3 regions of the Streptomyces sp. NPDC016309 genome follow, and region 1 is predicted to be linked to each of the others. Evidence: riboswitches for the same ligand, from Rfam matches in the RefSeq annotation. Region 1 holds a riboswitch; each other region holds the start of a gene.
What was found. A riboswitch is a leader RNA that binds a small molecule or an ion and turns the genes downstream of it on or off. The one in region 1 is predicted to bind thiamine pyrophosphate.
Positions count from the first base shown of each region.

Region 2: it holds a riboswitch for thiamine pyrophosphate, as region 1 does, so the genes downstream of both, ACF068_RS28040 (thiamine ABC transporter substrate binding subunit) here and thiO (glycine oxidase ThiO) in region 1, are expected to answer to the same signal.
Region 3: it holds a riboswitch for thiamine pyrophosphate, as region 1 does, so the genes downstream of both, thiC (phosphomethylpyrimidine synthase ThiC) here and thiO (glycine oxidase ThiO) in region 1, are expected to answer to the same signal.

Region 1 covers NZ_JBIBSG010000009.1:94,353-101,661, reverse strand. Annotated here, with positions in the region: gene ACF068_RS23005 (phytoene desaturase family protein) at 1-838, shown strand, start outside; gene ACF068_RS23000 (hypothetical protein) at 900-1,694, opposite strand; gene metF (methylenetetrahydrofolate reductase [NAD(P)H]) at 1,747-2,661, opposite strand; gene thiE (thiamine phosphate synthase) at 2,784-3,434, opposite strand; gene ACF068_RS22985 (Rv2175c family DNA-binding protein) at 3,548-3,913, opposite strand; gene ACF068_RS22980 (NAD(P)/FAD-dependent oxidoreductase) at 3,975-5,180, opposite strand; gene ACF068_RS22975 (hypothetical protein) at 5,221-5,562, opposite strand; TPP riboswitch at 5,613-5,726, shown strand; gene thiO (glycine oxidase ThiO) at 5,724-6,929, shown strand; gene thiS (sulfur carrier protein ThiS) at 6,926-7,126, shown strand; gene ACF068_RS22960 (thiazole synthase) at 7,130-7,309, shown strand, end outside.
Region 2 covers NZ_JBIBSG010000013.1:75,067-82,375, reverse strand. Annotated here, with positions in the region: gene ACF068_RS28045 (ABC transporter permease) at 1-1,304, opposite strand, end outside; gene ACF068_RS28040 (thiamine ABC transporter substrate binding subunit) at 1,340-2,434, opposite strand; TPP riboswitch at 2,511-2,622, opposite strand; gene rlmN (23S rRNA (adenine(2503)-C(2))-methyltransferase RlmN) at 2,652-3,764, opposite strand; gene ACF068_RS28030 (phosphatidate cytidylyltransferase) at 3,905-5,164, opposite strand; gene frr (ribosome recycling factor) at 5,164-5,721, opposite strand; gene pyrH (UMP kinase) at 5,868-6,632, opposite strand; gene tsf (translation elongation factor Ts) at 6,792-7,309, opposite strand, start outside.
Region 3 covers NZ_JBIBSG010000011.1:86,337-93,645, forward strand. Annotated here, with positions in the region: gene ACF068_RS26220 (IclR family transcriptional regulator) at 1-370, shown strand, start outside; gene ACF068_RS26225 (SsgA family sporulation/cell division regulator) at 520-954, shown strand; gene ACF068_RS26230 (YibE/F family protein) at 1,013-2,347, opposite strand; TPP riboswitch at 2,419-2,553, shown strand; gene thiC (phosphomethylpyrimidine synthase ThiC) at 2,547-4,328, shown strand; gene ACF068_RS26240 (hypothetical protein) at 4,439-5,263, opposite strand; gene ACF068_RS26245 (metallophosphoesterase) at 5,423-6,514, opposite strand; gene ACF068_RS26250 (LacI family DNA-binding transcriptional regulator) at 6,755-7,309, opposite strand, start outside.

The sequences.
Region 1 (7,309 bases):
GGTGTACGAGCGGTGCCGGCAGCGCGGGGTGGAGTTCGTCCTCGGCACCGAGGTGACCGGGGTCCTGGTGGAGGACGGCCGGGCCGTCGGCGTGCTCCCGGCCGGCCGGGAGCCGGTCCGGGCGGACCACGTCGTGGCGGGCGCCCCGCTGCCCGGGCTGTACCGCGACCAGGTCCTGGAGTGGGAGAGCACCGACGAGTGGCCGCGCCACCAGCGGGGTGTGCCGACCGGCCGGGTCACGGTGTGCCTGGCGCTGCGGGGGGCGCGGGAGGCGGACGCCGTCCACCGGACCGTGGTGCACTCGGCGGACCGGGAGGACGAGCTGGACGCGCTCGCGCGGGGGCGGCTGTGCGAGCGCCCGACCGTGACGGTGCTGCGCCCGGACGACGAGCTGCTGCGCCCGGACGCGGACCACGAGGCGGTGACCGTGACCGCGACGGTCGCGGCGGGCGGGGCGTGGGCGTCGGACAACTTGTGGGGCACGGGCGGGGCGGCGGGCGGGGAGCCCGCGGTGGCGGCCGCCGTGGAGGCGTTCGCCGACCGGATGGTCGAGGCCGCCGCCGCTGCCGTGCCCGGCCTGCGGGAGCGGCTGCTGTGGCGGGTGGTGCGCACCCCGGCGGACACGTTCCGGGAGACGGGCGTGTACCAGGTGCCGGGGCCGGCGCTGGCGGGTGCGCGGGGCGCGCTGCTGCCCGCCGCGAACCCGGGGCCCGTCGGCGGGCTGTACTTCGCGGGAGGCTGGGCGCATCCGGGCGGCGGGCTGGCGCACGCCGGGATGTCGGGCGCGCTGGTGGCGGGGCTGGTCGTCGAGGGCGCGGACTTCCGCGGCTCCCGGTAGCGGCGGCCCGGGGCCACCGCGGCCCCGGCCGTGCGCCGGGCCGGCCGGAGGCGAGCGCCGGTCAGTAGCGGTAGGGGTCGCCCTGGCCGGGGTCGTAGCCGTACGGCGACTGCTGCGGGGGCTGGTCCTCCCCGTCGCGCTGCTGCGGCACCCACACACCGCCGGGCGGGGTCTCCCTGCCGTACTGGCTCGTGTAGGGGTCGGCGGTGTACTGCGGCTGTGCGCCGTAGCCGATGTCGTAGGGCGCGGTGCCGACGTACGGGTCGGAGTAGGCGGCGTAGCTCTGCTCGCCGGTGCCGTAGTCGTACGTGGCGGTCGTGGCGTAGGTGCCCTGCTGGTCGTAGCCGGTGGGGGCGTAGCCGCCGAAACCGCCGTCGTAGGCGGCCGCCTGGGCGGGCTGGGGGGCGGGGGCGGGCTCGCCGTAGGGCTCGCTGTAGACGCCGTACTGCCCGGTCTCGTCGGGCAGCGGCTCGGGGGCGTAGACGGCCGTGGACTCGGCGGCCGCCGGCTCCCGCTCGTCGTCGTAGGCGAGGCCGGAGACCTCCAGGGTCGGCCCGGCGGGGGCGGCGGCCCCGGCCTTGCGACGGCGGCTGGCGCCGGGGCGGCCGCCGATCGCCCAGCCGGTGGAGAAGCCGCGCCGGAAGGAGAGCGTGACGCAGGTCTGGCCGATCGCGAAGGCGATCGCGCCCGCCGCGATCACGGGGACGGACGGCAGCAGCACGCCGAGGACCACGCCCAGGAAGCCCGCGAAGGCGAGCAGCCGCCAGCGCAGCCGGGCCTTGTACTGCAGGAGCACCTCACCGAGCAGCCACAACGCGACGATGCCGAACGCGATGTAGAGGACCGTCCAGCCCATGCCCGCCCCTCTCATGCGGCCTCCCGCCCCGGGAGGTGGCGGGTACGGCCGGTCAGGACTGCTCGTGCAGTCCGAGATTCTCGTAGATCTCGAGCGTCGCCGTGGAGTTGTTCAGCGTGATGAAGTGCAATCCGGGGACGCCCTCGGAGAGCAGCCGCGCGCAGAACTCCGTCGCGTACTCGATGCCAATGGAGCGTACAGCGGCCGGATCGTCCTTGACGGCGAGGATCCGCTCTTTCAGGTCGGCCGGGAAGTGGGCGTTGCTGAGCTGGGCGAACCGTTCGATCTGCTTGACGCTGGTGACGGGCATGATCTCGGGGATGATCGGCGTCTCGCAGCCCCTGGCCGTGACCCGGTCGCGCAGCCGCAGGTAGTCCTCCGGCTGGAAGAACATCTGGGTGATCGCGTAGTCCGCGCCCGCCCGGCACTTGTCCACGAAGTGCCGGATGTCGGTCTCCCAGTCGGTGGAGCGGGGGTGCATCTCGGGGAAGGCGGCGACGCCGACGCAGAAGTCGCCGGACTCCTTGATCAGCCGGACCAGATCGGCGGCGTACCGCACGCCCCGGGGGTTGGGGACCCACTCGCCCATCGGGTCGCCGGGCGGGTCGCCCCGGACGGCGAGGATGTTGCGGATGTCGGCGTCGGCGTACTGGCCGATCATGTTCCGCAGTTCGGCGATCGTGTGGTTGACGGCGGTGAGGTGCGCGACCGGGGTGAGCGTGGTGTCGGCGGCGATCTCCTGTGTGGCCTTGACCGTCCCGGCCCTCGTGGACCCGCCGGCCCCGTAGGTGACGGAGACGAAGCTGGGGGCCACCGCTTCGACCCGGCGCAGCGCGTTCCAGAGGTTCCGCTCGCCCTTCTCGGTTTTGGGCGCCCAGAACTCGAAGGAGTACGTCGTGCCGGTCGCGAGCAGATCGCGCACCGTCCGTGCGCGGTCCGTCCTGGTGGAAGGTGTGCCAAGGGCCATACGGGCAGGTTAGCCACGGGTCGGGCGTCACCCAACCGGAGCAGGGGGATTTGTCTGCTTTTGCCGGGCTGTTGTCCACCCCTTGGACAGTCGTGGACACCCTGGGCCGGCGACGGCGGTTCCTAGGCGGAGCGTTCCCGGATCCGCTTCGCCAGGGCCGCGGTGGCCGTGGCGGGGTCGTCCGCCTCGGTGATCGCCCGGACGACGACGATCCGGCGGGCTCCGGCGTCCAGCACCTGGTCCAGGTTGTCCGCGTCGATGCCGCCGATGGCGAACCAGGGGCGGTCCTGGTCCAGCGACGCGGCGTACCGCACGAGGTCCAGCCCGGGCGCGTACCGCCCCGGCTTGGTGGGGGTGGGCCAGCAGGGGCCGGTGCAGAAGTAGTCCACGCCCGGCTCGGCGACCGCCGCGTCCACCTCGGCCTCCGCGTGCGTGGAACGGCCGATCAGGACGTCCTCGCCCAGGATGGCGCGGGCGGCCGGGACGGGCAGGTCGCCCTGACCCAGGTGCAGCACGGCTGAGCCGGCGGCGTGGGCCACGTCGGCCCGGTCGTTCACCGCGAGCAGGGTGCCGTGCCGGCGGCAGGCGTCGGCGAACAGCGCGAGGTGCTCCAGCTCCTCACCGGCCTCCATGCCCTTGTCGCGCAGCTGCACGACGTCCACGCCGGAGGCGAGCACCGCGTCCAGGAACTCGGGCAGGTCGCCCTGCCGCTTGCGGGCGTCCGTGCAGAGGTAGAGCCGGGCGTCGGCCAGTGCGGCGCGTGCGGTGGACATGAGGTGTTCCCCCCGTGGGTGCGGCGGTGTCCGGGCCGGGAGGGCTCCCCCGGCCCGGACACCGCCTGGTGTCGGTGTTCCGCCCGGCCTGCCCGCCGGGCCCTGCCTGGACGTCAGACGGCGAGCGCCTGGGCGCGGCGCTTCACCTCCGTGCCGCGATTCTCGCTGAGCGCCTGCGCGGGCGTGCCCGGCAGGGTCGGGTCGGGAGTGAAGAGCCACTCCAGCATCTCTTCGTCGGTGAAGCCGTCGTCCTTCAGGAGGGTCAGGGTCCCGGCGAGACCCTTCACGACCTTGCCGTCCTTGATGAAGGCGGCAGGCACCTGGAGCGTCCGGTTCTCACCCCGGCGCACGGCGATCAGCTGGCCCTCCTTGACCAGCTGCCGCACGCGCGTCACCTCGACGTCGAGGAGTTCCGCGATGTCGGGCAGGTGGAGCCAGGCGGGGACGAGAGCATCGATCTTTGCGTCAATCTCGGTCACGGGACTAGCGTGCCATCCCGCGCTGACAGCCGGTAGCCGGGCTACGCCGGACCGGCCCGCGCTACCCCCGGGCGGCCGACTTCAGCGGGACGGCCGGGTCCGCGGCGAGCGCGGGGTCCAGCACGGTGCCCGCCTCGATGAGCTTGCGCCCCTGCGCCAGGTCCCGGGGCCGGCCGACGGCCAGCAGCGCCACCAGGGCGCCCTCGCGCAGCCACACCACCGACCAGGCGGCGCCGGCCGGGTCGCCCCGCCACACCATCGTGTCGGCGGTCCCGTGGTGGCCCGCGTACTGGACGAACCGCCCGAACTGCTCGGACCAGAAGTACGGCACCGGGTCGTACGGCCGCGGCGCGTCCCCGACGATGGCGGCGGCCACCGCGCGCGGGCCCTGGAGGGCGTTGTCCCAGTGGTGCACCACCAGCCGCTCGCCGTAGCGGGCGGACGGGAAGGAGGCGCAGTCGCCCACGGCGTACACGTCGGGAGCGGACGTCCGGAGGTGGTCGTCCGCGACGATCGCGCCCTCCGGGCCGAGGGCGACGCCGGAGCCGGCCAGCCAGCCGGTGGCGGGCCGGGCTCCGATGCCGACGACCACCGCCCCGGCGGGCAGCAGCCGGCCGTCCTCCAGGGCGACCTCGCCGGGTTCGACGTGCCCCACGCGCGCGTGCGTCAGGAGCGCGGCGCCGCTCTCCTCGTACCAGGCGGCCATCGGTGCGGCGACCTCGGCGGGCAGCGTCCCGGCGAGCGGCCGGTCGGCGGCCTCGACGACGGTGACCGCGCAGCCGGCCTCCCGGGCGGCCGTGGTGAACTCGGCGCCGATCCAGCCGGCGCCGACGACCACCACGTCGTGCTTCTCCGCCAGGACCGGACGCAGCCGCTCGGCGTCGTCCAGGGTGCGCAGCAGGTGGACCCCGCGCACGCCCTCGGCGCCGGGCAGGGCGAGGGGCACGGCGCCGGTGGCGATGACCAGGACGTCGTACGGGACGGGTCCGGAGGCGGTGTCGACCTCATGGGCGCCGGGGCGCAGGGCGGTCACCTCGACGCCCAGGCGCAGCCCGATGCCGAGCGCCTCGAAGTCCACGTCGAAAGCGGAGCCCTCCGCCGTGCCCAGGAGGACCGCCTTGGACAACGGGGGCCGGTCGTACGGCTGGTGCGGTTCGGCCCCGATCAGCTGCACGGGGCCGGTGAAGCCCTGCTCGCGCAGCGCCACGGCCGTCTGCACCCCCGCCATTCCGGCACCCACGACGACCACGCGCCGCTCTGCTCGCATCCGCTCGTTCACCCGCCCACCTTATGCATCTGACGATTCGTCAGGAAGGGAGCTCCTCCACCACACTGGTGCCGGCGCCCTCCTGGGACTCCCATGCCCAGGTCTCCTCCAGCCGAACGCGCCCGTCCGCCAGTTCCACGACCGTGGACAGGCAGTGCCCCGACGCCGTCCGCCCGTCGCGCTTCAGCTGGACGTACCGAAAGTCGAGACGATCTCCCGTCCGGGTTCCCACCAGGTGCCCGCGCACCACGTCACCGCCCGCGTACTCGGCCCAGACGCGGCCGTCCTCCTCGTGGTACGTGAACCGGGTCGCCGTGCCGACCTGACCGGGAGCCTGGTCCGCCACCGGTGAGAGGACGAGTCCGTCGAGCGACCGCGCCACGGTGAAGCTCCCTTACTGCGGGTTGCCGGCTGGGGTTAGTCTGGCCACCGTAGAGCACTCGCGGGAGCCCGGACGCACCGGGCTGAGAGGGAGGCTGGGACGGCCTCCGACCGTACGAACCTGATCCGGGTCATGCCGGCGAAGGGAGGGGCTGGACGCCCATGCATCCACGTACCACGGGTCCACGTACGACCTCGGACGTCCTCGTCGTCGGGGGCGGCATCATCGGCCTGGTCACGGCCTGGCGGACCGCGCAGCGGGGTCCGCGCGTCACCGTCGTCGACCCCGCGCCGGGCGGCGGGGCGGCGCAGGTCGCGGCCGGCATGCTCGCCGCGGTCACCGAACTGCACTACGGGGAGGAGACCCTCCTCGGGCTCAACCTGGAGTCGGCGCGCCGCTACCCGGACTTCGTCGCCGAGCTCCAGGAGGCGGCCGGCGGGACGGACGTGGGCTACCGCTCCTGCGGCACGCTCGCCGTCGCCCTGGACGCCGACGACCGCGCCCACCTGAAGGAACTGCACGCCTTGCAGCAGCGCTCGGGCCTGGACTCGGAGTGGCTGACAGGCCGCGAGTGCCGGCGCCTGGAGCCCATGCTGGCGCCCGGCGTGCGCGGCGGACTGCGGGTGGACGGCGACCACCAGGTGGACCCCCGGCGGCTGGCGGCCGCCCTGGTCGCCGCCTGCGAGCGGTCCGGGGTGGCGGTCCACCGCGCCCGGGCGGAGCGCCTCGTGGTGACCCGGGAGCGGGCGGCCGGCGTTCTCCTGGAGGACGGCACGGAACTGGCCGCCGGGCAGGTGGTGCTGGCGGCCGGGAGCCTGAGCGGCCGGTTCGGCGGCGTACCGGAGGAGGTGCTGCCGCCGGTACGGCCGGTCAAGGGGCAGGTGCTGCGGCTGTCCGTGCCCCGCGCCTACGCGCCCTTCCTGAGCCGCACGGTCCGTGCGGTCGTACGCGGCAGCCAGGTGTACCTGGTGCCGCGCGAGAACGGCGAACTGGTCGTCGGCGCCACCAGCGAGGAGCTCGGCTGGGACACCACGGTCACCGCGGGCGGGGTGTACGAGCTGCTGCGCGACGCCCACGAGCTGGTGCCCGGCATCACCGAGCTGCCCCTGACCGAGACCCGCGCGGGGCTGCGCCCCGGTTCTCCCGACAACGCGCCCCTGCTCGGCCCCACCGCCCTGCCCGGGCTGCATCTGGCGACCGGGCACTACCGCAACGGGGTGCTGCTGACCCCCGTCACCGGGGACGTGATGGCCGCCGCGCTGACCACCGGGGAGCTCCCGGAGGAGGCCCGGGCGTTCACCCCCGCGCGCTTCCGGTCCGCCTCCCCCGCCCCGTCCCCGTCCCTCTCTCCAGCAGGAGTGTCATGAACGTCTCCGTCAACGGCGAGGCCCGACGGCTCGCCGGCCCCACCACCCTCGACGCCCTGGTCGCCACCCTCACCTCGGCGCCCTCCGGGGTCGCGGCCGCCGTCAACGAGATGGTGGTCCCGCGCAGCCAGTGGACCGGGACGCTGCTCGGCGAGGGCGACCGGGTCGAGGTCCTCACCGCGGTCCAGGGGGGCTGAGCCATGGCCGACGACCGTCTGACCATCGCCGGGACCACGTTCGACTCCCGGCTGATCATGGGTACGGGCGGGGCGCCCAGCCTCGACGTGCTGGAACGCTCCCTGGCCGCCAGCGGCACGGAGCTGACCACCGTGGCCATGCGCCGCCTCGACCCGACCGTGCATGGCTCCGTGCTGTCGGTC
Region 2 (7,309 bases), on a different contig from region 1:
GCCGCCGCCTCGCGCAGCCGCGCGTCCACCGCGCGCAGCACCGGCAGCATGGTCCGGACCACGAAGGGGACGCCGACCAGGGCCTGGGCGAGCGGCACCAGGATCCACGAGGAGCGCAGGTCGAGCGGCGGTTCGTCCAGGGTGATCAGGAACCCGAAGCCGACGGTCACGGCGGACACCCCGAGGGGCAGCATCAGCAGCGCGTCGAAGCCGCGCACCAGCCGTCCCGGGCGCCGGGTGAGCGCGGCGGCGGCGAGCCCGCCGACCAGGAGCGCGATCGTGGTCGCGGCCAGGGCGTACTCCAGGGAGTTGCCGATGGCCTCGACCGGCGGGACGAGGAACGTGCCGCCGCCGGCGTCCGCGTCCTGGAGCGCCCGGTAGTAGCCGAGCCCGCCGGCGAAGGAGCGCTGGACGAGCACCCCGAGCGGCAGCACGAGCAGCAGCGCCACGGTGAGGAGCACGCTGCCGAGCAGGGCCCACTGGCCGGCACCGCGCGGCCGCCGGGCGGTCAGGCCGGCGTCCACCAGCCTCAGCGCGCTCTCCCGCCTCCGTACCGTCCGGGCGTGGACGGCGAGGACGGCGCCGACGGCGGCGAACTGCACCAGCGTGAGCACCGAGGCCGTCGGCAGGTCCAGTAGCTGGGCGGTCTGCCGGTAGATCTCCGCCTCCAGCGTGCGGTACGCGGGCCCGCCGAGGATCTGCACGATGCCGAAGGAGGTGTACGTGAAGAGGAAGACCATCAGCGCGGCGGCGGCCACCGCGGGCCCGAGCGCGGGCAGCGTCACCCGCCGCCAGGCGCCGAAGCGCGAGGCGCCCAGCACCCGCGCGGCCTCCTCCTGGCGCGGGTCGAGCTGCGCCCACAGGCCGCCGACCGTCCGGACGACGACCGCGTAGTTGAAGAAGACGTGGGCGAGGAGGATTGCCCACACGGTCGTGTCGAGCCGGACGCCCCACAGCTCGTCGAGAAGCCCGCCCCGGCCGAGGAGCGCGAGGAAGGCGGTGCCGACGACGACGGTCGGCAGCACGAACGGCACGGTGACGACCGCCCGCACGAGCCCCCTGCCGGGAAAGTCGAAGCGGGCGAGGACGTACGCCCCGGGCAGGGCAATCAGCAGGGTGAGCGCGGTGGAGGCGAGTGCCTGCCAGGTGGTGAACCAGAGCACGTCGAGGATGTCCGGACGGCCCAGCACGTCGCCGAGCCGCCCGAGCTGCCAGACGCCGTCCTCCGTCCTCAGCCCGCGCCCGACGATGGCGACGACGGGGTAGGCGAAGAAGACGGCGAAGAACGCCACGGGCAGGACCATGAGCCCCGCCCGCAGCGCACCGCCCGTGCGGGTGGTTACTTCAGGACGAGCGAGGACCACGACTGGATCCACCCGTCGCGCTTCTGGGCGATCTTCTCGGGGGCGACGGTCCGGGCGTCGGCCACCTTCACCCCGTGCTTGGTGAACAGTGCCGGGAGCACGGCGTCCTTGGCCACCGGGTTCACGAACATCTGGAGCGGCATGTCCTCCTGGAACCGCTTGCCGATCAGGAAGTCGATCAGGGCCTTGCCGCCGTCGGGGTTGCCGGCGCCGTTCAGCAGACCCGCGAACTCGGTCTGCCGGAAGCACGTACCGGTGGAGACGCCGGTCGGCGCCTCGGCCGGCTGCGGCTCGGAGTAGAGCACCTCGACGGGCGGGCTGGAGGCGTACGACACCACGAGCGGCCGGTCGCCCTTGGCCTTCTTGCCGCCGGCCGAGCCGGAGAACTCCTGGTTGTAGGCGAGCTCCCAGCTGTCGACGACCTTCACGCCGTTGGCCTTGAGCTTCTTCCAGTAGTCCTGCCAGCCGTCGTCCCCGTACGCGGCGGCCGTGCCGAGCAGGAAGCCCAGGCCGGGTGAGGAGCGCTCGGGGTTCTCGACGACGAGGAGGTCCTTGTACGCGGGCTTGGCGAGGTCGTCGAAGGTCTGCGGCGGCGCCAGCTTCTTGTCCGCGAAGTACTTCTTGTCGTAGTTGACGCAGATGTCACCGGTGTCGACGGGCGTGACCCGGTGCTTGTCCTTGTCGAGCTGGACGGCGTCGGGGACCCGGTCCAGGCCCTTGGCCTCGTACGGGTCGAAGAGGCCGCTGTCGAGCGCGCGGGACAGCAGGGTGTTGTCGACGCCGAAGAAGACGTCGCCCTGGGGGGCGCCCTTGGTGAGGATCGCCTTGTTGACGGCCTCGCCCGCGTCGCCGCTCTTGAGGACCTTGACGGTGTAGCCGGTCTGGCGGGTGAACTCCTTCAGGACGGCCGGGGAGGCGTTGAAGGAGTCGTGGCTGACGAGCGTCACGGTCTTCGACGTCGTCCCGCCGTCGGCGGCGTCCTTGCCGGACTCGCCGCCGCAGGCGGTGAGCGCGGTGGCGCCCAGCGCGGCGGCGAGGGCGCCGACCGCGATCTTCTTGGTGGTGCTCACTGAGATTCCTCCTGGGGGTGACCAGGAAGAGACGCGGCCCTGCCCACCGCCATCGGCGGTGGGCAGGGCGCAACAGCTCGAGTAACGACCGAACTTCCTACCCAGAATGACCTGGGCGAGGTTCAGAGGGTCTGCGGCCTGGACGGTTGCCGCACTCTCAGCGCTGTGGCGCTCCCCTGTCGGAATATGCAGATGTGTTCGAGGCCAGACTACAAGCTCACCGCTCGGCGGCCGCGAGCTGTCCACAGGCACCGTCGATCTCCTGCCCGCGGGTGTCACGGACGGTGACCGGTACGCCGTGGGAGGCGATGGCCTCGACGAACGCCTTCTCGTCCTCGGGGCGGGACGCGGTCCACTTGGAGCCGGGGGTCGGGTTGAGCGGGATCAGGTTGACGTGGACGCGCTTGCCCTTGAGCAGCCGGCCCAGGAGGTCGCCCCGCCAGGCCTGGTCGTTGATGTCCCGGATGAGGGCGTACTCGATGGAGACGCGGCGGCCGGACTTCTCCGCGTACTCCCAGGCCGCGTCCAGCACCTCCCGGACCTTCCAGCGGGTGTTGACGGGCACGAGGGTGTCGCGCAGCTCGTCGTCGGGGGCGTGCAGCGAGACGGCGAGGCGGCACTTGAAGCCCTCGTCGGCGAACCGGAGCATCGCCGGGACGAGGCCGACGGTGGAGACGGTGATGCCGCGCTGCGACAGTCCGAGCCCGTCGGGCTCGGGGTCGGTCAGCCGCCGGATGGCCCCGACGACCCGCTTGTAGTTGGCGAGCGGCTCGCCCATGCCCATGAAGACGATGTTGGACAGCCGCGCGGGCCCGCCGGGCACCTCGCCGTCGCGCAGGGCGCGCATGCCGTCGACGATCTGGTGCACGATCTCGGCGGTCGACAGGTTCCGGTCGAGCCCCGCCTGGCCGGTGGCGCAGAACGGGCAGTTCATGCCGCAGCCGGCCTGGGAGGAGATGCACATCGTGACGCGGTCGGGGTACCGCATGAGGACGGACTCGACGAGCGTGCCGTCGTGCAGTCGCCACAGGGTCTTCCGGGTGGTGTCGTCGTCGCACGAGATGTGCCGCACGACCGACATCAGGTCCGGCAGCAGCTCCGCGGCCAGCTTCTCCCGCGAGGCGGCGGGGATGTCCGTCCACTCGGCGGGGTCGTGCGCGTACCGCGCGAAGTAGTGCTGGGAGAGCTGCTTGGCGCGGAAGGGCTTCTCGCCGATCGCGGCGACGGCCTCCTTGCGCTCGGCGGGCGTCAGGTCGGCGAGGTGCCGCGGCGGCTTCTTGGCTCCGCGCGGGGCGACGAAGGTGAGCTCTCCCGGTGCGGGGCGTGGCATGACCTGGTACTCCTCAGTGGGGACGAGGCCGCGGTACGTGAGCCGGGAGACCTCACCGGATGATCCCCGCGCGGGCCGCGGGGCCGAAAGGGCCCGCCGCGACCGTGCGACGAGCCCTTCCAGGGTAACCGGACCTCGGTTCAGCCTGTTCCCACGAAGATCACCATGAGCAGCCACACCACGGGCGCGGTCGGCAGGAGCGAGTCCAGCCGGTCCATGATGCCCCCGTGACCGGGCAGGAGCGTGCCCATGTCCTTGATCCCCAGGTCCCGCTTGATCATGGACTCGCCGAGGTCGCCCAGGGTGGCGCTGGCCGCGACGGCCAGGCCCAGCAGCAGGCCCTGCCACCAGGCGCCGCCGTCGATGGCGAACTCCATGCACAGCGCGCCCGCCGCCATGGCGAACGCCACCGCGCCGAGCAGACCCTCCCGGGTCTTGCCGGGACTGATGCGGGGAGCGAGCTTGTGCTTGCCGAAGCGCCAGCCGACGGCGTACGCCCCGGTGTCGCTGACCACGGTGAGCAGCAGGAAGGTGAGCACCCGCCACGGACCGTCGTCGGCGGTGAGCATCATCGCCACGAACGTCGCCAGGAACGGCACGTAGAACGCGGCGAAGACGCCGGCCGTGACGTCCTTCAGATAGCCCTCGGGCGGTTCGGTCATCCGCCAGACGAGCACCGCGAGCGCGGTGAGCGCCATGGCGACCCAGGCGCCCTCGGCGCCGCGCACGTACCCGGCCACCACCATGGCCGCACCGCCGACGGCGAGCGGCACCAGCGGGGCCTTGATGGCCTTGCGCTCCTGGAGGCGGGAGGTCAGCTCCCACAGCCCGACCACGACGGCGACGGCTATCACGCCGACGAACACGGCCTTCCAGATGAACAGCGACGCGACGATCACCGCACCGAGACCGACGCCGACCCCTATGGCGGCCCGCAGGTCGCGGCCGGCCCGCTTCTTCTGCGGACCGGACGGCGAGCCGGGCTGCTCACCGGACGGCGAACCGGAGTGCCGGCCGGAGTGCCGGCCGGGCTGCGGGTCGGGCTGCTCCGGAGGCCGGGGCGCTCCCGACGGCGGGATGGGCATGGGCTCCTGCGGGTTCTCCGGCTGCCGGCGCCGCGGCCGGTGGTGCGGCGGCTGCGGCTGTGGCTGCGGCATCTCGTCGCGGAACGGGGGACCGCTCAGCGGAGCGGTCCCCCGGTCGCGGTCGTCCTGGTCTCCGCCGGTGTCTCCACCGGCGGGAACGTCGGGCACGATGGGCATGGGCCGAGTCTGCTGTGCCTCATGCCCGTCGTGGGCGGGACCCGCCGGGGCTGCCGGAGCGAACCCCGGGTGGTACCCCTGGTCGGGCGGACCCCATGGACCGCCTGCCGGCGGGGCCCCCCAGGAAGAGTCGTTCATCAGACCTCGAGCAGCTCGGCTTCCTTGTGCTTGAGCAGCTCGTCCACCTGCGCGACGTACTTCGCGGTGGTGTCGTCGAGCTCCTTCTCCGCGCGGCGGCCCTCGTCCTCGCCGACCTCGCCGTCCTTGACGAACTTGTCGATCGTCTCCTTGGACTTGCGGCGGACCGAGCGGATCGAGATCTTGGCGTCCTCGGCCTTGCCCTTGGCGACCTTGATGTACTCGCGGCGGCGCTCCTCGGTCAGCTCGGGGAACACCACACGGATGATGTTGCCGTCGTTGCTCGGGTTGACGCCGAGGTCCGAGTCACGGATGGCCTGCTCGATGTTGCGCAGGGCGCTCTTGTCGAACGGGGTCACCACGGCCATGCGGGGCTCCGGCACGGAGAACGACGCCAGCTGGTTGATCGGCGTGGTGGCACCGTAGTAGTCGGCCACGATCTTGTTGAACATGGCCGGGTGCGCGCGCCCGGTACGGATCGCGGCGAAGTCCTCCTTGGCGACCAGGACGGCCTTCTCCATCTTCTCCTCTGCTTCGAGGAGGGTCTCTTCGATCACCACTTGCTCCTGCGTGTCTATGAGTAGGCCCGGCGTACAAAGGGCTGCGGAACCTGCGTCGCGTCTGTTCCCTGCACGGTGTCCGACCGGCAGGGCTTTGTCCATCCCCTCGCGGGGCGCCCCGGGGTTGTCCGGGGGACCCGGGATCAGGTCCTGGTGCCCTGGTCGCTCACGAGAGTGCCGATCTTCTCACCCTTCACGGCCCGCGCGATATTGCCCGCCGCGAGCAGCTCGAAGACGAGGATCGGGAGGTTGTTGTCGCGGCAGAGGGTGATGGCGGTGGCGTCGGCGACCTTGAGGTCGCGGGAGAGCACCTCGCCGTACTCCAGCGCGTCGAACTTCACCGCGTCCGGGTTGGCCTTGGGGTCGGAGTCGTAGACCCCGTCCACCCCGTTCTTGCCCATGAGGAGCGCTTCCGCGTCGATCTCCAGGGCACGCTGGGCGGCGGTGGTGTCGGTGGAGAAGTAGGGCATGCCCATGCCCGCGCCGAAGATCACGACGCGGCCCTTCTCCAGGTGGCGCACGGCCCGCAGCGGGATGTACGGCTCCGCGACCTGGCCCATGGTGATGGCGGTCTGCACCCGGGAGTCGATGCCCTCCTTCTCCAGGAAGTCCTGGAGGGCGAGGCAGTTCATGACCGTGCCGAGCATGCCCATGTAGTCGGAGCGGGCCCGGTCCATGCCGCGTACCTGCAGCTCCGCGCCGCGGAAGAAGTTGCCGCCGCCGATCACGATCGCGATCTCCGCGCCGTCGCGGACGACCGCGGCGATCTCGCGTGCGATGGCGTGTACGACGTCGGGATCGACGCCGAGGCCACCACCGCCTGCGAACGCCTCGCCGGACAGCTTCAGCATGAAGCGGCCGACCTTTTTACCGGTGTTGTCGTCGCCCTTTGCGGCGCCCTGGTTCATGGAGATCTCCTCGTGCACATACGAAGAAGGCCATTGCCGGTGGGTGTTGTGGTCCCTACGGCAATGGCCTCCTCGTCAGATCTGTGGCCGCCGGCGCTCACGCGACCGACCGTCCACTGGGAAAACCCTAGCGGGCTCCCGCGTCGAGCGCGTACCGGCTCAGATGCCGACCTTGATGCGCGTGAAGCGCTTCAGGGTGACACCGGCCTCGTCCAGGACCTTCTGGACGGACTTCTTGTTGTCGAGCGCGTACGGCTGGCCCAGGAGGGTGGCGTCCTTGAAGAAGCCGTTGAGGCGACCCTCGACGATCTTCGGGAGCGCGGCCTCGGGCTTGCCCTCGGCGCGGGTGGTCTCCTCGGCGACGCGGCGCTCGGCCTCGACGACCTCGGCCGGGACGTCGTCCTTGGAGAGGTACTTCGGGGCGAAGGCGGCGATGTGCTGCGCGATGCCCTTGGCGACCTCGGCGTTCTCCTTGTCGAGCTCGACGAGGACACCGATCTGCGGGGGCAGGTCGGGCATGGTGCGGTGCATGTACGCCGCGACGTAACCGCCGGAGAACTGCGCGAAGCGGTCCAGGACGATCTTCTCGCCGAGGTTGGCGTTGGCCTCGTCGACGTACGCCTGGACGGTCTTGCCGGGCTCGATCTCGGACGCGAGCAGCGCCTCGACGTCGGCCG
Region 3 (7,309 bases), on a different contig from region 1:
CGACTTCCGCGAGACCGGCCACGCCCACGCCATCGGCCAGTGCCTGCTCGGCCAGCTGGACGAACCGGCCCGCAAGGACCACCTGGCCCGCCATCCCGTGCTGCCCATCACCCCGTACACCGTCCGTGACAGCCGGGCGATGCTGGACCGGCTGAGGTCCGCGCCGGGGGCGCAGCCGGTCATCGAGCGCCAGGAGTACGCCCTCGGCACGGTCTGTGCGGCCATCCCCATTTCGGCGGGTTCCACCGCCGCCACGATGGCCGTCTCCGTACCCTCCCACCAGGAGAAACGCCTGCTGCCCGCAGTCGACCGGCTGCGCGGGGAGGTGGGGAAGCTCTTCAGCTCGCTTGCTTTCTCTATCAGTATCTGAAAACTCACTCCTTGTGGTCCTGTAATGCTTACAGGACGATTACGTCAAGAGGCCGGCACGGATCATTCCCGGCCGTTTTTCCAGCCGCATTCCTCACCGATCTTCATCAGCTGTTGTTCACCACTGCTTCATCCATTGCGGGGTACATGATGCGCGAGTCGGTTCAGGCCGAAGTCCTGATGAGCTTCGTCGTCTCCGAGGAGCTCTCCTTCAGGATTCCGGTCGAGCTGGGGTACGAGACAAGGGATCCGTTCGCGGTCCGGATGACGTTCCACCTGCCCGGCGACGCGCCTGTGACCTGGGCGTTCGGCAGGGAGCTGCTGCTGGACGGCATCAACGGGCCGAGCGGTGAAGGCGATGTGCACATCAGACCGACCGGACCGGAGGACCTGTCCGACGTCAGCATCCGGCTTCAGGTCGGCGGCGACCGGGCGCTGTTCCGGTCCAGCGCCCCACCCCTGGTGGCCTTCCTCGACCGGACGGACAAGCTGGTGCCGCTGGGACAGGAACGCACGCTCGGTGACTTCGAGGACCACCTGGAGGAGGCCCTCGGCCGGATCCTCGCCGAGGAGAACGCCGGCTGATCGCCGCTGACCGCGACCGCCTCCACCGGCCGGCCCGCCGGCCGACCGGCCTGCCGGACTACCGCTTGCGCCGCCGGCCCCGGCCCCCACCGCGGGGCGCCGGCGCCGTCCCGGCGGCCGGCCGGTCGGCCGAGACGACCATGGCGGCCAGCGCGGTGGTGACCGGTACGGAGGCCACCAGACCGATCGAACCCACCAGAGTCCGCACGATTTCCACGGCGACCAGTTCGCTGTTGGCGACCGTCCCCACGCTGCTCTGGGCGATCGAGAAGAGCAGCAACAGGGGCAGCGCCGCCCCCGCGTACGCGAGCACCAGAGTGTTCACCACCGAGGCGATGTGGTCGCGGCCGATACGGATGGCGGCCCGGTACAGGGCGCGCGGCCCCATGCCCGGGTCCGCCTGGTGCAGTTCCCACACCGCCGACGTCTGGGTCACCGTCACGTCGTCGAGCACACCGAGCGAACCGATGATGACCCCGGCCAGCAGCAGCCCGGACATGTCGATGTCCGGGTAGAGGCCGTGGATCAGGCCCGTGTTGTCGTCGGTGTTCCCGGTCAGCGACGCCCAGTCGATGAACAGCGATCCCAGCAGACCGATCAGCAGCAGGGAGATCAGCGTTCCCAGCACCGCCACCGAGGTACGCGCGGTCAGGCCGTGACAGCTGTAGAGCGCGATCAGCATGATGGCGCTCGACCCGATCACCGCCACGACCAGCGGGTTGGAGCCCTGGAGGATGGCGGGCAGGATGAACATCGTGAGCACGGCGAAGCTCACCGCCAGGGCCACCAGCGCCATCACCCCGCGCATCCGGCCCACGACCACCACCACCAGCGCGAAGATGCCGGCCAGCAGCAGCATCGGCAGCTTGCGGTCCACATCGGTCACCGAATACTGCAGGTCGCGCGGGGCGTCGGGGGCGTAGGCCACCACCACGCCCTGTCCCTGCTCGAGTTGGCGCGAGGCGTCGGGCTGCACGACCTCGACGAACCGACGGCCCTTGTCCTTACCGGTGGTGACCTCGATGGTCGCCTTGGCGCACTGCCCCTGCTGGGAGTTGACCGCCTCACGCCCCTCGGGCGTGGTGGTGTCGCCGGTCGGCGGGACCTGCGCGGCGTTCACGTCCTTGCAGTCCACCCGGTCGACCCGGACCACCGTGCCCTGCTCGGTCTGCCGGTCGAAGCCGACACCCGTCCGCTCGTGCTCCGGGGCTCCGCCGGGCCACAGCACCGCGAGGCCCACCAGCACCGCCGTCGCGAAGGGGATGAGCACTGCCGCGATGACCTTGCGCAGGTGTAGCGAGACGGGCGCGGCGGGCCCGTGGGCGTGCGCGTGGCTGTGGGTATGCCCATGTGCCTGTCCGGTCGGTTCGGGGGACTGCTGCGAGGAAGTCACCGACCGATCATCGCAAGAACGACGGGGGCCCTCTGTTCAGCGTGGCCGGGAGGGCGCTAGCGTGGTGGCACCTTTGCACACGCGGGAGCTCGGAGCACCGGGCTGAGAGGGCGCTGACCTCCGTACGAGGAGTACGGGAACCGCTGCGTCGACCGCCGAACCTGTTACCGGGTAATGCCGGCGTAGGGAGTAGGTCACGATGACCGTTCAGGACGCACGCACGCCTGCCTCGAACCAGAACGACGAGGCTGGGAAGTCCATCGGCTGGCACAAGGGGTACATCGAGGGCAGCCGCCCCGACCTCCGGGTGCCGGTCCGCAAGGTGCACCTCACCAACGGCAAGGACGTCACGCTGTACGACACGTCCGGGCCGTACACCGATCCGAACGTCGAGACCGACGTCCGCCGCGGTCTGCCGCCGCTGCGCGAGAACTGGATCATCGGCCGCGGGGACACAGAGGAGTACGCCGGCCGGCCCGTCCGTCCCGAGGACGACGGGATCAAGCACACCGCGCCGCGCGGCGGGCTGCGCAACCTCGACGCCGTCTTCCCGGGCCGTCCGCGCCAGCCCCGCAGGGGCCGTGACGGCCAGGCGGTGACGCAGCTCGCGTACGCCCGCAGGGGCGAGATCACACCGGAGATGGAGTACGTCGCCCTGCGCGAGAACGTCTCCCCCGAGGTTGTCCGCGAGGAGATCGCGGCCGGGCGCGCGGTGCTGCCGGCCAACGTCAACCACCCGGAGATCGAGCCGATGATCATCGGCAAGCGGTTCCTGGTGAAGGTCAACGCCAACATCGGCAACTCGGCGGTCACCTCCTCCATCGAGGAGGAGGTGGAGAAGATGACCTGGGCCACCCGCTGGGGTGCCGACACGGTCATGGACCTCTCCACCGGCCGCAACATCCACACCACCCGCGAGTGGGTGCTGCGCAACTCGCCCGTGCCGATCGGCACCGTGCCGCTCTACCAGGCCCTGGAGAAGGTCGACGGCAAGGCCGAGGAGCTGACCTGGGAGATCTACAAGGACACGGTCATCGAGCAGGCCGAGCAGGGCGTCGACTACATGACCGTCCACGCCGGTGTGCTCCTGCGGTACGTGCCGCTGACCGCGCGCCGCAAGACCGGCATCGTCTCCCGCGGCGGCTCGATCATGGCCGCGTGGTGCCTGGCGCACCACAAGGAGTCGTTCCTGTACGAGAACTTCGAGGAGCTCTGCGAGATCCTCGCCGCCTACGACGTGACGTACTCGCTCGGCGACGGCCTGCGGCCCGGCTCGATCGCGGACGCCAACGACGAGGCGCAGTTCGCGGAGCTGCGCACGCTCGGCGAGCTGAACCGGATCGCCAAGCGGCACAACGTGCAGACGATGATCGAGGGCCCGGGACACGTCCCGATGCACAAGATCAAGGAGAACATCGACCTCCAGCAGGAGATCTGCGAGGAGGCGCCCTTCTACACGCTGGGCCCGCTGACCACCGATGTGGCGCCCGCCTACGACCACATCACCTCCGGCATCGGTGCGGCGATGATCGCCTGGTGGGGCACGGCGATGCTCTGCTACGTCACGCCCAAGGAGCACCTGGGCCTCCCCAACCGGGACGATGTGAAGACCGGCGTCATCACCTACAAGATCGCGGCTCACGCGGCGGACCTCGCCAAGGGGCACCCCGGAGCCCAGGAGTGGGACGACGCCCTGTCGGACGCCCGGTTCGAGTTCCGGTGGGAGGACCAGTTCAACCTGGCCCTCGACCCGGACACCGCCCGGGAGTTCCACGACGAGACGCTGCCGGCCGAACCGGCCAAGACCGCGCACTTCTGCTCCATGTGCGGACCGAAGTTCTGCTCGATGAAGATCTCGCAGGACATCCGCCGGGAGCACGGCGGCGACCTCAAGGAGCAGGAGATCGAGGCCGGAATGGCGGAGAAGTCCGCGGAGTTCGCCGCGGCCGGTAACCGCGTCTACCTGCCGCTGGCGGACTGACGACCGCCGGTGCCCCGGCACGTCCCGGTGGAGCGCCGGCCTGTTTCACGTGAAACGTCAGTTCGTTTCACGTGAAACAGGCGCCGGCGACCTCAGTCCGGCCGGCGACCTCAGTCCGGCTGGTGCTCCGGACCGCCGAAGTCCGGGCTGCTGAAGTCGGGGCTGGTGAAGGTGGGACGAGCGCCTCCGCCACCTTCGCTGGGACTGGAGAAGTCCGGCCCGCTGTAGCCCACCTTCGGAATCCGGTCGACATGGCGCGGGGGCACTTCCGACAGCGGATCGGCGCTGGGATCGGCCAGGGCGTTCCGCAGGAACGGCAGGATGCCCCGTTCGAGCAGCGCGTGCCGCCAGGCCTCTCTGGCACGGCCGACCTCGTCGGGCAGCTCCCCTTCCGGGTCCCGCGCCGGTACCTGGGTGGAGCTGTTGCGCAGTGCCGTGATCAGCAGACCGATCGCGGCCGCCAGGATGCCGGCGGCCGTCACCGCCCCGAAGAACCAGCCCGCGGTGAGCAGTGAATCGGCGAAGGCGGGTGCCGGGTCCAGCATCTTCAGGACGTAACCCACCAGCAGGAAGATGATCGCGGCGGTACCGGCCAGAACCGGTGCCAGCACGGTGACGATGACGCCGACCCCGGCGCCCGGACCTCCATCGGCCTCGTCGCCCGCCGAGGCCAGGACGGAGCCGAGGGCGGAGACCCCGCCGGGCGTGCGCGCGTCCTCGCGCACCTTGACGAAGTGGTCGTACTCCGCGGCGGCGGCCGCGGATATCAGCGCGGTGGCGTTCAGGGCCAGGGTGCGCAGTTGCTCGGTGTTGAGCCGCTGCCCGATCCCGGACAGATCCGGTCGGTCGTGCGCGGTGCGCAGCGCGTCGTCGAGGATGCGCTCGTATTCGGCGCGGTCCTCGGACAGCAGGTGCGGAGCGCTTTTCATGTGCATCCCCCGATGCTCCGTGAGCCCTGTTTGCCCGCGTAGAACGGGCGCCCGGGCAGAAACGGAGGAGAGCCTGCTACGGAAATACCGATGGTAGAGCCGTTACGGCGGGGGGTGACAGAGGATTTCCGGAAATCGCCTGGCCCGGTTGCGCTGCGTGATGTCTCAGTCGGGCAGCGGGAGTTGGACGACCAGTAGCTTTCCGGCCATGGTCACACCGCCGTCCATGGCGATCGCGAGCCCGTCCGCGTACACGTGCGGTCCCTCGACCGTCGGGCCGGAACCGTCCTCGCCGTCCTCGGAGCCCACTTCGCCCAGCAGATACGGAATGGGGCTGTGACCGTGGACGACGCGCCGGCCGCCGTAGGCCGCCAGCAGCTCCTGCACGGCCGTGGGGCCGCCCTCGTCGCGGAAGGCGAAGCGCTTGGTCATCTTGCGGAACAGGTCCCAGCACTCGTCCGCGTCGTTGCGGGTGAGGATCTCGTGGACGGTGTCGTTGACGTCCTCGATGGTCGATCCGTACTCCAGGTACGCGGTGGTGTCGGAGTGCAGCAGCAGATGGCCGTCCTCCTCCACCACGGCGTCGAGCCGGGACATCCACTGGAGGTGGACGTCCTGGAGCCGGTCCATGTCGCTCTTCTGGCCGCCGTTGAGCAGCCAGGCCGCCTGGAAGGTGGCGGTGCCCGCACCGGAGTTGACGGGGGTGTCCGCGAAGCGCTTGGCGCCGATCAGCAGCAGCTCGTGGTTGCCCATCAGGGCCTTGCAGTAGCCGCCGGCCGCGGCGGCCTCCGCGGAGAGCCGCATCACGAGGTCGATGACGCCGATGCCGTCGGGGCCGCGGTCGGTGAAGTCGCCCAGGAACCAGAGCCGGGCGTTGCCCGCGGACCAGTGCCCCTCCGTGTCGATGAGGCCCTGGTGGTGCAGGGCGGCGAGGAGCTCGTCGAGGTAGCCGTGGACGTCGCCCACCACGAACAGCGGACCGGGGCCGTTGTCGGCGGCGGGCGCCGGAGCCGCGGCCGGGACCGCCTCGGGGGCGACGGACACCTGCACGGTGTCGCCGCGGTTGATCACCGGAAGGTCGCGCTCGGTGGGCGTGTAGCCCTCCGGCAGCTCAACCTCGGGAAACCCGTTGCCCATGTGAGCGGCATGACCCTGCACGGGCACCTGGGCATACGGCGGTACGCGGAAGTCGCGCAACGTCGCCGTCCGCACCACGGGTCCCTGACCGGCCCCCTGAGTCATCGACCCCTCCACCACCGTCGCGACGCCCTACACCTGCCGGACCGGCCTGGTCGGGGCGGTCCGCGGTGTCGTCCGCCCATCATAGGAATGAGCCTTGTGCTCTGTGACGCACCAGGGGTGGTGAATCCGGGTGCACCGCGAGTTCACCGGTCGATTCACCCCTGATTGGGCAGGTTTGCCCACGGCTTTGACCGGAGACAGCCGGTGGCGGCCCCCGGTGGCCGCTTCGCGGTCACTCCGGGGACCGCTCCCCGGTCACTCCTGGGAGGGCGACCGGGGAGGGCTGACGGTCGTCCGCGGGGGGCGCCGCTGGGAAGACGTCCGGACGATGAGCTCGGTCGGTATCACCTGCTCGACCGGCCGGTCGGCGTCGATGCCCTCGATGGCGTCGATCAGCAGTTGCACAACAGCCGTACCGATCCGCCGGGGCTTGAGGGAAAGGGTGGTGATGGGCGGTTCCGTGGCGGCGTAGACGGTCGACTCGCTGCAGCACACCAGCAGCAGGTCGTCCGGCACCCGCAGCCCGTAGCGCCGTGCGGCCGCGAGCAGGTCGGTGCCGTTGGGGTCGAACAGGCCGTACACGGCGTCGGGGCGGTCCGGCCTGGCCAGCAGCCGGTCGGCGGCCACCGCGCCGGCGCACGGGTCGTGGGCCGGATAAGCCTCGTAGACCGGGTCCTGCCCGACCCGCTCGCACCAGTTCAGATACGCGGTGGTGGACAGACGGGTGTACGTGTCGGTGGTGGTGCCGGTGAGCAGGCCGATCCGGCGGGCGCCGGCGGCGGCGAGGTGGTCGAGCAGGTCGAGGACGGC